2 regions of the Rhizobium sp. CRRU65 genome follow, and region 1 is predicted to be linked to the other one. Evidence: predicted binding sites of a transcription regulator. Region 1 holds the regulator's gene; the other holds the start of a gene.
The links. Region 1 encodes HrcA, which represses chaperone genes, less so after heat shock. Its sites were predicted from a motif close to GTTAGCACTCNCNNNNNGNGAGTGCTAAC; they were not measured.
Positions count from the first base shown of each region.

Region 2: the regulator HrcA is predicted to act here: its motif matches at 2,113-2,141, upstream of groES (co-chaperone GroES).

Region 1 is NZ_JBLYZH010000007.1:97,066-101,868, reverse strand. It holds gene ACM5SV_RS16395 (VOC family protein) at 1-358, opposite strand, end outside; gene rph (ribonuclease PH) at 355-1,074, opposite strand; gene hrcA (heat-inducible transcriptional repressor HrcA) at 1,203-2,291, shown strand; gene grpE (nucleotide exchange factor GrpE) at 2,403-3,035, shown strand; gene ACM5SV_RS16375 (nucleoside hydrolase) at 3,100-4,044, opposite strand; gene ACM5SV_RS16370 (Hsp20 family protein) at 4,322-4,747, shown strand; gene ACM5SV_RS16365 (DUF1150 family protein) at 4,795-4,803, shown strand, end outside.
Region 2 is NZ_JBLYZH010000005.1:434,450-439,252, forward strand. It holds gene ACM5SV_RS13660 (Crp/Fnr family transcriptional regulator) at 1-531, shown strand, start outside; gene ACM5SV_RS13665 (hypothetical protein) at 532-1,059, opposite strand; partial or broken gene ACM5SV_RS13670 (transcriptional regulator) at 964-1,280, shown strand; gene ACM5SV_RS13675 (hypothetical protein) at 1,353-1,643, opposite strand; gene ACM5SV_RS13680 (usg protein) at 1,738-2,010, opposite strand; gene groES (co-chaperone GroES) at 2,286-2,600, shown strand; gene groL (chaperonin GroEL) at 2,646-4,274, shown strand; gene ACM5SV_RS13695 (hypothetical protein) at 4,375-4,794, shown strand.

The DNA of each region.
Region 1 (4,803 bases):
GGAAATAGATCGAGCGGCCGCCCTTCGGCCAGCGCACTTCGGATTCGATCGCCACACCCGCCGCCGTCAGCCGCTCGGCCATGGCATCGATATTGCGGCCGGACACCCGGAAACAGGCGTGGCCCTGGCCGGTCGTGCCGTGCGGCGGTACCTGCAGTGCTTTAGGCGCTGGCGGTTTTACCGTTTCCTCGGGATTGAAGATCAGGAGAACGCCAGGCCCACAGCGGAAGAAGACATGCCGGTTGGCGGCGCGGGCGATCTTTTCAAGTCCGAGAACGTCTTCGTAGAACGTCTCGGCCTGGTCGAGATCCCGCGCATAGAGCGCCGTTTCCAACATGCCTTCCAGCATGGGGTTCATCCTTCGACGGCTTGCTTCTGCAGTGCCACGAGTTCGCCGATGCCGTTTCTGGCAAGCTGCATCAGCGAGGTGAATTCGCCCTCGCTGAACGGCGTGCCTTCGGCCGTGCCCTGGATCTCGACGATCCCGCCGGTGCCCGTCATGACGAAGTTCGCATCGGTCTCGGCCGAGGAGTCTTCGATGTAATCGAGATCGATCACCGGCTGGCTGGCGAAGATGCCGCAGGAGATGGCGGCGACATGATCCTTCAGGACCCGGTCGACCTTGATCATGTTGCGGCTTTCCATCCATTTCAGGCAGTCGTAAAGCGCGATCCAGCCGCCGGTGATCGAGGCGGTCCGCGTGCCGCCATCGGCCTGGATGACGTCGCAATCCAGCGTGATCTGCCGTTCGCCGAGCGCCTGCAGGTCGACGACGGCGCGCAGCGACCGGCCGATCAGCCGCTGGATTTCCTGGGTGCGGCCGCCCTGCTTGCCGGCGGCAGCCTCGCGCTTCATGCGTTCGCCGGTTGCCCGCGGCAGCATGCCGTATTCGGCCGTGACCCAGCCCTTGCCGGTATTGCGCAGCCATGGCGGCGTCTTTTCTTCGAGACTCGCCGTGCAGAGCACATGCGTGTCGCCGAACTTCACCAGGCAGGAGCCTTCCGCATGCTTGGAAAAATTGCGCTCGAACGAGACCTTGCGCATCTGGTCGATTTTTCTGCCTGAAGGCCGCATTCTTATCTCCTGGAGTTTATTTGACCGCTTCTACGATTGGCGGCGCTCATTTGCAAATTCCCTTTTGCCACGGGTGTTAGTTTGACTTACTTTTCGGGAAGTATCATCAGCACGGGTTCGAAAGCTTCATGGGCATCAGGTCGACGTCGGTTTCGGATGCTGTAGCTGCGCTGGACGAGCGCTCCAGGGAAATTTTTCGTCGCATCGTCGAAGGTTATCTGGAAAGCGGCGAGCCGCTCGGTTCACGTAACCTGTCCCGTATCCTGCCGATGTCGCTGTCGCCGGCCTCGGTGCGCAACGTCATGAGCGATCTCGAAGAGCTCGGCCTGATCTATTCGCCGCATGTCAGCGCCGGCCGGTTGCCGACCCAGATCGGCCTGCGCTTCTTCGTCGATGCCTTCATGCAGGTCGGCGACCTCTCGGCCGAGGAACGCGCCAGCATCGACCGCCAGGTGCGGGCCGAAAGCGGCGGCAATCCCGTCGAATCGATGATGAACGAGGCAAGCCGCATGTTGTCGGGCATTTCGCGCGGCGCCGGCCTGGTCATCACCTCGAAAAGCGATCCGGTGCTGAAACATGTCGAGTTCATCCGGCTCGAACCGACAAAGGCGCTGGCCGTGCTCGTCGGCGATCACGATCAGGTGGAAAACCGCATCATCGAGCTGCCGGCGGGCGTCACCTCCTCACAGCTGACCGAGGCGGCGAATTTCCTCAATGCCCATATGTCCGGCCAGACCCTGCCGGAGCTTCGCAAACAATTAAGCCGGCTGAAGGACGACGTCCGTCACGAGCTCGATGCCCTGTCGCGCGATCTGGTCGAGCGCGGCATTGCCGTCTGGGCCGGCAGCCCGGACGAGGGAAAACCGACGCAGCTGATCATCCGCGGCCGCGCCAACCTGCTCGAAGGCCTCGCCGGCGCCGAGGACCTCGACCGGCTGCGCCTGCTGTTCGACGATCTCGAGAAGAAGGACAGCCTGATCGAGATCCTCAATCTCGCCGAAAGCGGTTCGGGCGTCCGCATCTTCATCGGATCGGAAAACAAGCTCTTCTCGCTGTCCGGCTCGTCGCTCATCGTCGCGCCCTATCGTGACGATGACGATCGCATCGTCGGCGCTGTCGGCGTCATCGGCCCGACGCGGCTCAATTATTCCCGCATCGTGCCGATGGTGGACTATACAGCCCAGCTCGTCTCCCGCCTTTCGCGCAACCAGCTTTGACGCCGCAACTGCCAAGCACGCGGAATTTTCGCTTCTTTGTCACGCAGACTTGATTTTTTTCGGTCAAACCTCGATATCGGGCGCATCTGAAGACACCAACCGGAGACCGTCATGACCGATGACACGACGAAAAACGGACCTGACGCAACTGCGGCGGATGCCGCAGCCGACGCTACCGCCTACGTCGAGAACGAAACTGCGCAGGAAGAGGCCGCCCAGCCGGACGCGCTTGAGCTTCTGAAAGCCGAAAACGGCGAACTGCGCGACCGCTATCTGCGCCTTGCTGCCGAGATGGACAATCTGCGCCGGCGCACCGAGCGCGAGGTGAAGGATGCCAAGTCCTATTCCGTCGCGGGCTTTGCACGCGACATGCTCGCCGTCTCGGACAATCTGCGCCGCGCGCTCGATGCCATCCCTCCGGAGACCAGGGCTGCGGCCGATGCCGGCCTGAGCACGCTGATCGAGGGTGTCGAGATGACCGAGCGCGCCATGCTGTCGGCTCTCGAGCGCCACGGCGTTCGCAAGCTGGAGCCGGTTGGCCAGAAGTTCGATCCGAATTTCCATCAGGCGATGTTCGAGGTGCCGAACCCGGACGTGCCGAACAACACGGTCGTCCAGGTCGTGCAGGCAGGCTTCTCCATCGGCGAGCGCGTGCTGCGCCCGGCCATGGTCGGTGTCGCCAAGGGCGGCCCGAAGCCGGCGGAAGCCGAAACCAACTCCGTCTTCGACGAGAAAGACGCCTGAGAACACTTCCCTAGCGCGTCCCATGGGACGCGCGGCGCTCTGGCGGAGAAGGGGAACGAAAGAGTCAGATGCGGGCGAAGCGTTCGATCAGCAGATCGAAAAAGCCATCCGCATCGACATGGCGCATAACCTTGGCGTTGCGCTTGCGCTCGGTCACATGCCACCAGTCGACGACCGTCATGCCGACGGTGAGTTCGGACTGGACCTCGATCTCGACATTGCAGTCCCGGCCCTGGAAAAGCTCCGGCTTCAGCAGGTAGGCGACGACGGTCGGGTCGTGCAGCGGCCCGCCGTCGGAACCGTATTTCTCGATGTCGAAGCGTTCGAAGAATTCCAGCATCTCGACCATGGCCTTTGCCGGCGCCGTGCCGATCTCGGCCATGCGTTTCACCCGGTCCTTGCGGGTCAGCAATTGATGCGTCACATCAAGCGGCATCATCACGATCGGAACGCCTGAGCGGAAGACGATATCGGCGGCTTCGGGGTCGACATAGATGTTGAATTCGGCCGCCGGCGTGATGTTGCCGCCCTCGAAGAAGCCGCCGCCCATCATCACCAGTTCGCGGATGCGGGGGACGATGTCGGGCGCCTTCTGGAAGGCCATGCCGATATTGGTGAGCGGCCCGAGCGTGCACAGCGTCACCGTGCCTTCAGGCTCATGGCGCAACGTATCGATGATGAAGTCGACGGCATGGCCAGGCTGCAGCGCCATCGTCGGCTCGTTCAGCTCCGGACCGTCGAGGCCGGTCTTGCCGTGCACATGTTCGGCCGTCACCAGCTTGCGGGCGATCGGTGCGTCGGCGCCGGCGAAAACCTTCGTCTCCGTCCGGCCGCAAAGCTCGCAGACGATGCGCGCATTGCGGCTGGTGAGCGAAAGCGGCACGTTGCCGGCGACCGTCGTGATCCCCAGCACCTCCAGCTCATCGGGACTGCCGAAGGCCAGCATGATGGCGGCCGCGTCGTCCTGGCCGGGATCCGTGTCGATGATGATCTTTCTTGCGCTTGCCATTCCGATCGTTCCATCCTCGCACTGCGTGATATCGGGCATGCACCGATTTCTTCACGTCCCGTCACAAATCAGCACAATCCGCGCGGGCATGTTTTGATGCGAGGCAGCAGGCGCTTTGTCAAGGAAAGAGCCTGACGTCAGCTTAAAATTGAGAAGGTGGCGCCGACACGTCGCGCCCCATGCCTTGCAGCGCCGGGCTCCTCTCCCCATATTAGCGGCATCCGGATGCTGCCGTTAAGGTCCGGGATGGTCGCTTGCATCAAGGACTTGAAAAGAGATGAGCCGTATTACCCCTTTCGCCAGCCCGCTGCTTCTGGGCTTCGATGCCATGGAAAAGACGCTGGAGCGCATTTCCAAGGCGAGCGACGGATATCCGCCTTATAATATCGAACGCATCGGCGCCGACAGCGGCGCGCCGGAACGCCTGCGCATCACCCTTGCCGTGGCCGGTTTCAGCGAGGAGGAGCTCGATGTCTCCATTGAGGAGAACCAGCTTCTGATCCGCGGCCGCCAGGTCGAACAGGGCGAGCGGGATTATCTTTATCGCGGTATCGCCGCCCGTCAGTTCCAGCGTACTTTCGTTCTTGCCGACGGCATGCAGGTGCTGGGTGCGGCCCTGAAGAACGGTCTGCTCTCCGTCGATCTAATTCGTCCGGAACCCGCGCGCATGGTCAAGAAAATTAACATTTCGGTCTCACAGTAGCACAACGGTTTGTCGAACCGTTGGTCCCTTCTCCCGGAGGAACAGGAATGTTGATG
Region 2 (4,803 bases), on a different contig from region 1:
ATGCCTGACGAGGTTTACGGCTCGGCCGAGATCGGTGCGCAGGGCTACGAAGGGCTTATTGGCGTGCCGGTCATCCTTGGCGCCATGCAAACGCCACACAAGACATTCATGCAGGTTGGCGGTCCAGCTAGACGCATAGCGGTCGCACCCCTTTTGAGAGCGATCGACGAGAGCGAATCCCTGCGAAAGCTTCTCCTGCGCTATGTTCACGTCTTCCAGCTGCAAGTCGGTCAGACCGCTTACGCCAATGCCCGCTACAACGTTGAAGAACGGCTCGCCCGCTGGATATTGATGTCGGCAGATCGTCTGGGGTCACCCCTTTCCCTCACCCACGACTTTCTGTCGCTGATGCTGGGCGTGAGACGGCCCAGCGTCACTGATGCAACCCACATTCTTGAAGGCGAGCGGCTCATCAAGGCCAGCCGGGGCACAATCGAGATCATTGACCGTGCTGGCTTGGCCAAACGGTCTAACGGTTGCTACGGTGTATCGGAAGCAGAGTACGAGCGGCTTATAGGCCCGTGGCGTTGATCATCCGCTTTCCGGAGTTGAAACTCCACCCTTGAAATCCATTTCCGATTGAAGCGCACGCATCAATCTTTCCACCTCTTCAGCGACGAAGTCTCGTTCAGCCGGATCTACCAAATCCGTCGCGAACGTCTCGTCCAAATAGTTCTGCGATAATTCTTTCCTCCGGCTTTCGAGGAAAGCTTCGAGCTCTTTTGGTTTAAGGAGGAGGACGAGTTCGAGTGCTGCGAGGGTTGCGCGCTCGACGGCAACAATGCGGGCGCGAAGACGGAGGATTTCGGCGCGTTCGGGTTTTATCTTCGTGTTCATCTGCCTTATCTCGATCAAAGCAATGGCAAAAGATTTGACAGCCGTCTCGGTTCCACGGCACCGTCGGCCCAACAGCCCGCCGCCGTGCGAGAAAAATGGCCCCGACCGTGTGAAAACGCTAACTGGCTGGGGGACGATCGTGAATCCCGTCATCGCCTCAAGATCGAAGTAACCGAGCTCGAACTGTGGATCCAGGAAGGTTGGCTTCAGCCGCAAACTCACGAGGACCAGCGCCAGTTCCTGGAATGCAGATCTCGCCCGCGCCCGGCTGCATGGGCGTCAACGAGGCCGGCATCGACGTCATCATGGATCTCGTCGATCAGCTTCACGGTCTTCGCATGGCCATGCGCGACCTCATCTCGGCTATCGGCAACGAGGCTCCAGCGGTGAAGCGACGCTTACGTGCCGCCCTGGATAAAGATTTCGATGCCCGTTCGTTCTAGCTCGTACCGCCGCCGCACTCTGGCACTTCTGAGCGACCGCCCAGGACTGCGCCCGGATCAACGAAGCAGCGCCTAGTGGACGGCGTGACTGACCATACGATACGGATGCGTCGCGTTGAACTGCGAAATCATGGCAGCTGCTTGCCGCAAGATACGTTCGGTGTTTGTCAAATCGTCACGAGCCAGCTCATCGGCGTTGACGCGGATTGCTTGCGCCATATTGGCCGAAAGCGCTGCAAAGTGCCGGTTACCTTCAACAAAGGCCTCACGTGCCGTGCCCTCGAGGGCCGTAGCGACAACGACGAAGACCTCTTCCCGTTCCTCGATGCTGAGGTCTCCGATATTCCTGATCTGCTCTTCCATATCATCTCACTCTAAACAGACCTTCGATAGCGACCGAGCTCGTGGAGCCTCGATCGCTCGGAGAATTGGGAAGAGAAAAATCCGGATTCAAGATTCAGTGCAGCTTGAACTCGCCGTCGACGCGCCGCCATTCGTTCGGGCCGATGAGACGCTGATGGGTATAGCGGACCGAGTGCAGAGGCCCGTCGAGATTGGCCTGCCAATAGTCGAGGAACTTCTGCATCTCCGGGAAATTCGGCGCCAGATCGTAGTCCTGCCAGACGTACGCTTGCAGGACGGTTTCGAAATCGGGGATGTGATACAGGATATGCGCTGTAGTGAGGCCATAACCATTGAGTTGCCGCTCAAGATCCGACGAAAACTGCATGCTTCATCTCCTTTTCGTAACATTGGACGGATGCCGCAAGTACGCCCGGTCATCAGTTGTTTTTCAAACGGAAACCCATGCCTTATTGTTCCTTTCCAGCACGTTAGCAGCCAACGTGCGAGAGTGCTAATTTTTCTGCGGCACCCTCTTGAAATCGGAAAATCGGGAAAATAAATCTTTCGCGCGAAACGCTCGAAGAGGCTTCGCACCCGGCTGGACCGGTCATCTGGTTCGGCGCGGGGTCAACGTCATCTTGTTTGTCCATGGAGGAAAACATGTCGTTCAGACCGCTGCATGATCGCATTCTCGTCCGCCGCGTCGACTCTGAGGAGAAGACCAAGGGCGGGATTATCATTCCTGACACCGCCAAGGAAAAGCCGCAGGAAGGCGAAGTTATCGCCATAGGCTCTGGCGCTCGCAATGAAGCCGGTCAGATCCAGGCGCTCGATGTCAAGGCCGGCGATCGCATCCTGTTTGGGAAGTGGTCAGGCACTGAGATCAAGATCAACGGCGAAGACCTGCTGATCATGAAGGAAAGCGACGTGATGGGCATCATCGAAGCCCAGGCCGAACAGAAGCAGGCCGCGTAACACGCCGCTCATCAGTCAAAAAGCTGCCTATTGAAGGAGTGAACAATGGCTGCGAAAGAAGTCAAATTCAATACCGATGCCCGTGAACGCATGTTGCGTGGGGTCGACGTTCTGGCAAACGCCGTGAAGGTTACGCTCGGCCCGAAGGGACGCAACGTCGTGATCGACAAATCGTTCGGAGCGCCCCGGATTACCAAGGACGGAGTATCCGTCGCCAAGGAAATCGAGCTGGAAGACAAGTTCGAGAATATGGGCGCCCAGATGCTGCGCGAGGTGGCGTCGAAGACCAATGACCTTGCTGGCGATGGCACCACGACGGCGACCGTCCTTGCCCAGGCCATTGTCAAGGAAGGTGCAAAGGCTGTCGCCTCAGGCATGAACCCGATGGACCTGAAGCGTGGCATCGACATTGCCGTAGACGCCGTTGTCAAGGAACTGAAGGCGAACGCCCGCAAGATCACCAGCAATTCGGAAATCGCCCAAGTGGGCACCATTTCGGCCAACGGCGACGAGGAAATCGGCAGGTATCTCGCCGAAGCGATGGAAAAGGTCGGCAACGAAGGTGTGATCACCGTCGAGGAAGCCAAGACCGCAGAGACAGAGCTGGAAGTCGTCGAAGGCATGCAGTTCGACCGTGGTTATCTCAGCCCGTACTTCGTCACCAACCAGGACAAGATGCGGGTCGAGCTCGAAGAGCCCTACATCCTCATTCACGAGAAGAAGCTCTCCAATCTGCAGGCGATGCTTCCAGTCCTGGAAGCCGTGGTGAAGTCCGGCAAGCCTCTGCTGATCATTGCCGAGGACGTGGAAGGCGAAGCCCTTGCGACCCTCGTCGTCAACAAGCTTCGCGGCGGTCTGAAGATCGCCGCCGTCAAGGCCCCGGGCTTCGGCGACCGCCGCAAGGCCATGTTGGAAGACATTGCCATCCTCACGGGCGGTACCGTGATCTCCGAAGACGTCGGCATCAAGCTGGAGAACGTGACACTCAACATGCTTGGCCGCGCCAAGACGGTCTCGATCGAGAAGGAAAACACCACCATCATCGATGGCGTCGGCTCCAAGGCAGAGATCGATGGACGGGTCGCCCAGATCCGCGCTCAGATCGAGGAAACCACCTCCGACTACGACCGTGAGAAGCTGCAGGAGCGCCTCGCCAAACTCGCCGGCGGCGTTGCCGTCATCCGCGTCGGAGGCTCGACCGAGGTCGAGGTCAAGGAGAAGAAGGACCGTGTCGACGATGCGCTGCATGCGACACGTGCTGCCGTCGAAGAAGGTATTCTGCCCGGTGGCGGTGTCGCCCTGCTGCGTGCGGTCAAGGCGCTCGACGGTCTTCCGACGGCCAACGACGATCAGCGCGTCGGGATCGACATCGTCCGTCGGGCGATCGAGGCGCCGGTGCGTCAGATCGCCGAAAATGCTGGCGCCGAAGGTTCGATCGTCGTCGGCAAGCTGCGCGAAAAGTCGGAGTTGTCCTTCGGCTGGAACGCCCAGACCGGCGAATATGGCGATCTATACGCGCAGGGCGTGATCGACCCTGCGAAGGTGGTGCGCACCGCGCTTCAGGATGCGGCCTCGGTCGCGGGTCTGTTGGTCACAACTGAGGCGATGATCGCCGAAAAGCCGAAGAAGGATGCCGCCCCCGCCCTGCCCGCTGGGGCCGGCATGGACTTCTAAGGCCTGCGGGAAGGCCCGCGCAGGCCGCCACAGCGGGCCTTCCCTTACATTTCATATCCGTACCAGCCGTTCCGTCGAGCAACATCAATGGAGCCAACCTATGAGAAAGGACATCGAGAATACTCTTCCAAAGCAAGCCACCGCGGCCATCAGTGCTGCCCATCTCCTGCATCCGGCCAAACATTTCAATCACCCGCGGGACGTGCTTGCGGCCGAGGGCATTGGCAAGCAAGAGAAGCGGGCCATTCTCGCTTCGTGGGCATCCGATATATTCGCGATCGAATCCGCACCCGCCCTACGACTTTACCCCGGCACGGATAAGGCCGTCTCTTATGACGAGATCATCCAAGCGCTGAAACATCTGGACGAGGGCGATATGCGCGCTGGAGAGCAAGGTTTACCCGTTGCCGCCAACATCCACCGAAGCCAGCGCCGCAGACCACAACCACGCCGGATGGGCGGCTTCAGCCTGTGTAGCTTCCGGAGAGGAGACCGCCTGCGACAGCCATTCGAGATGTAGAAACGGCTT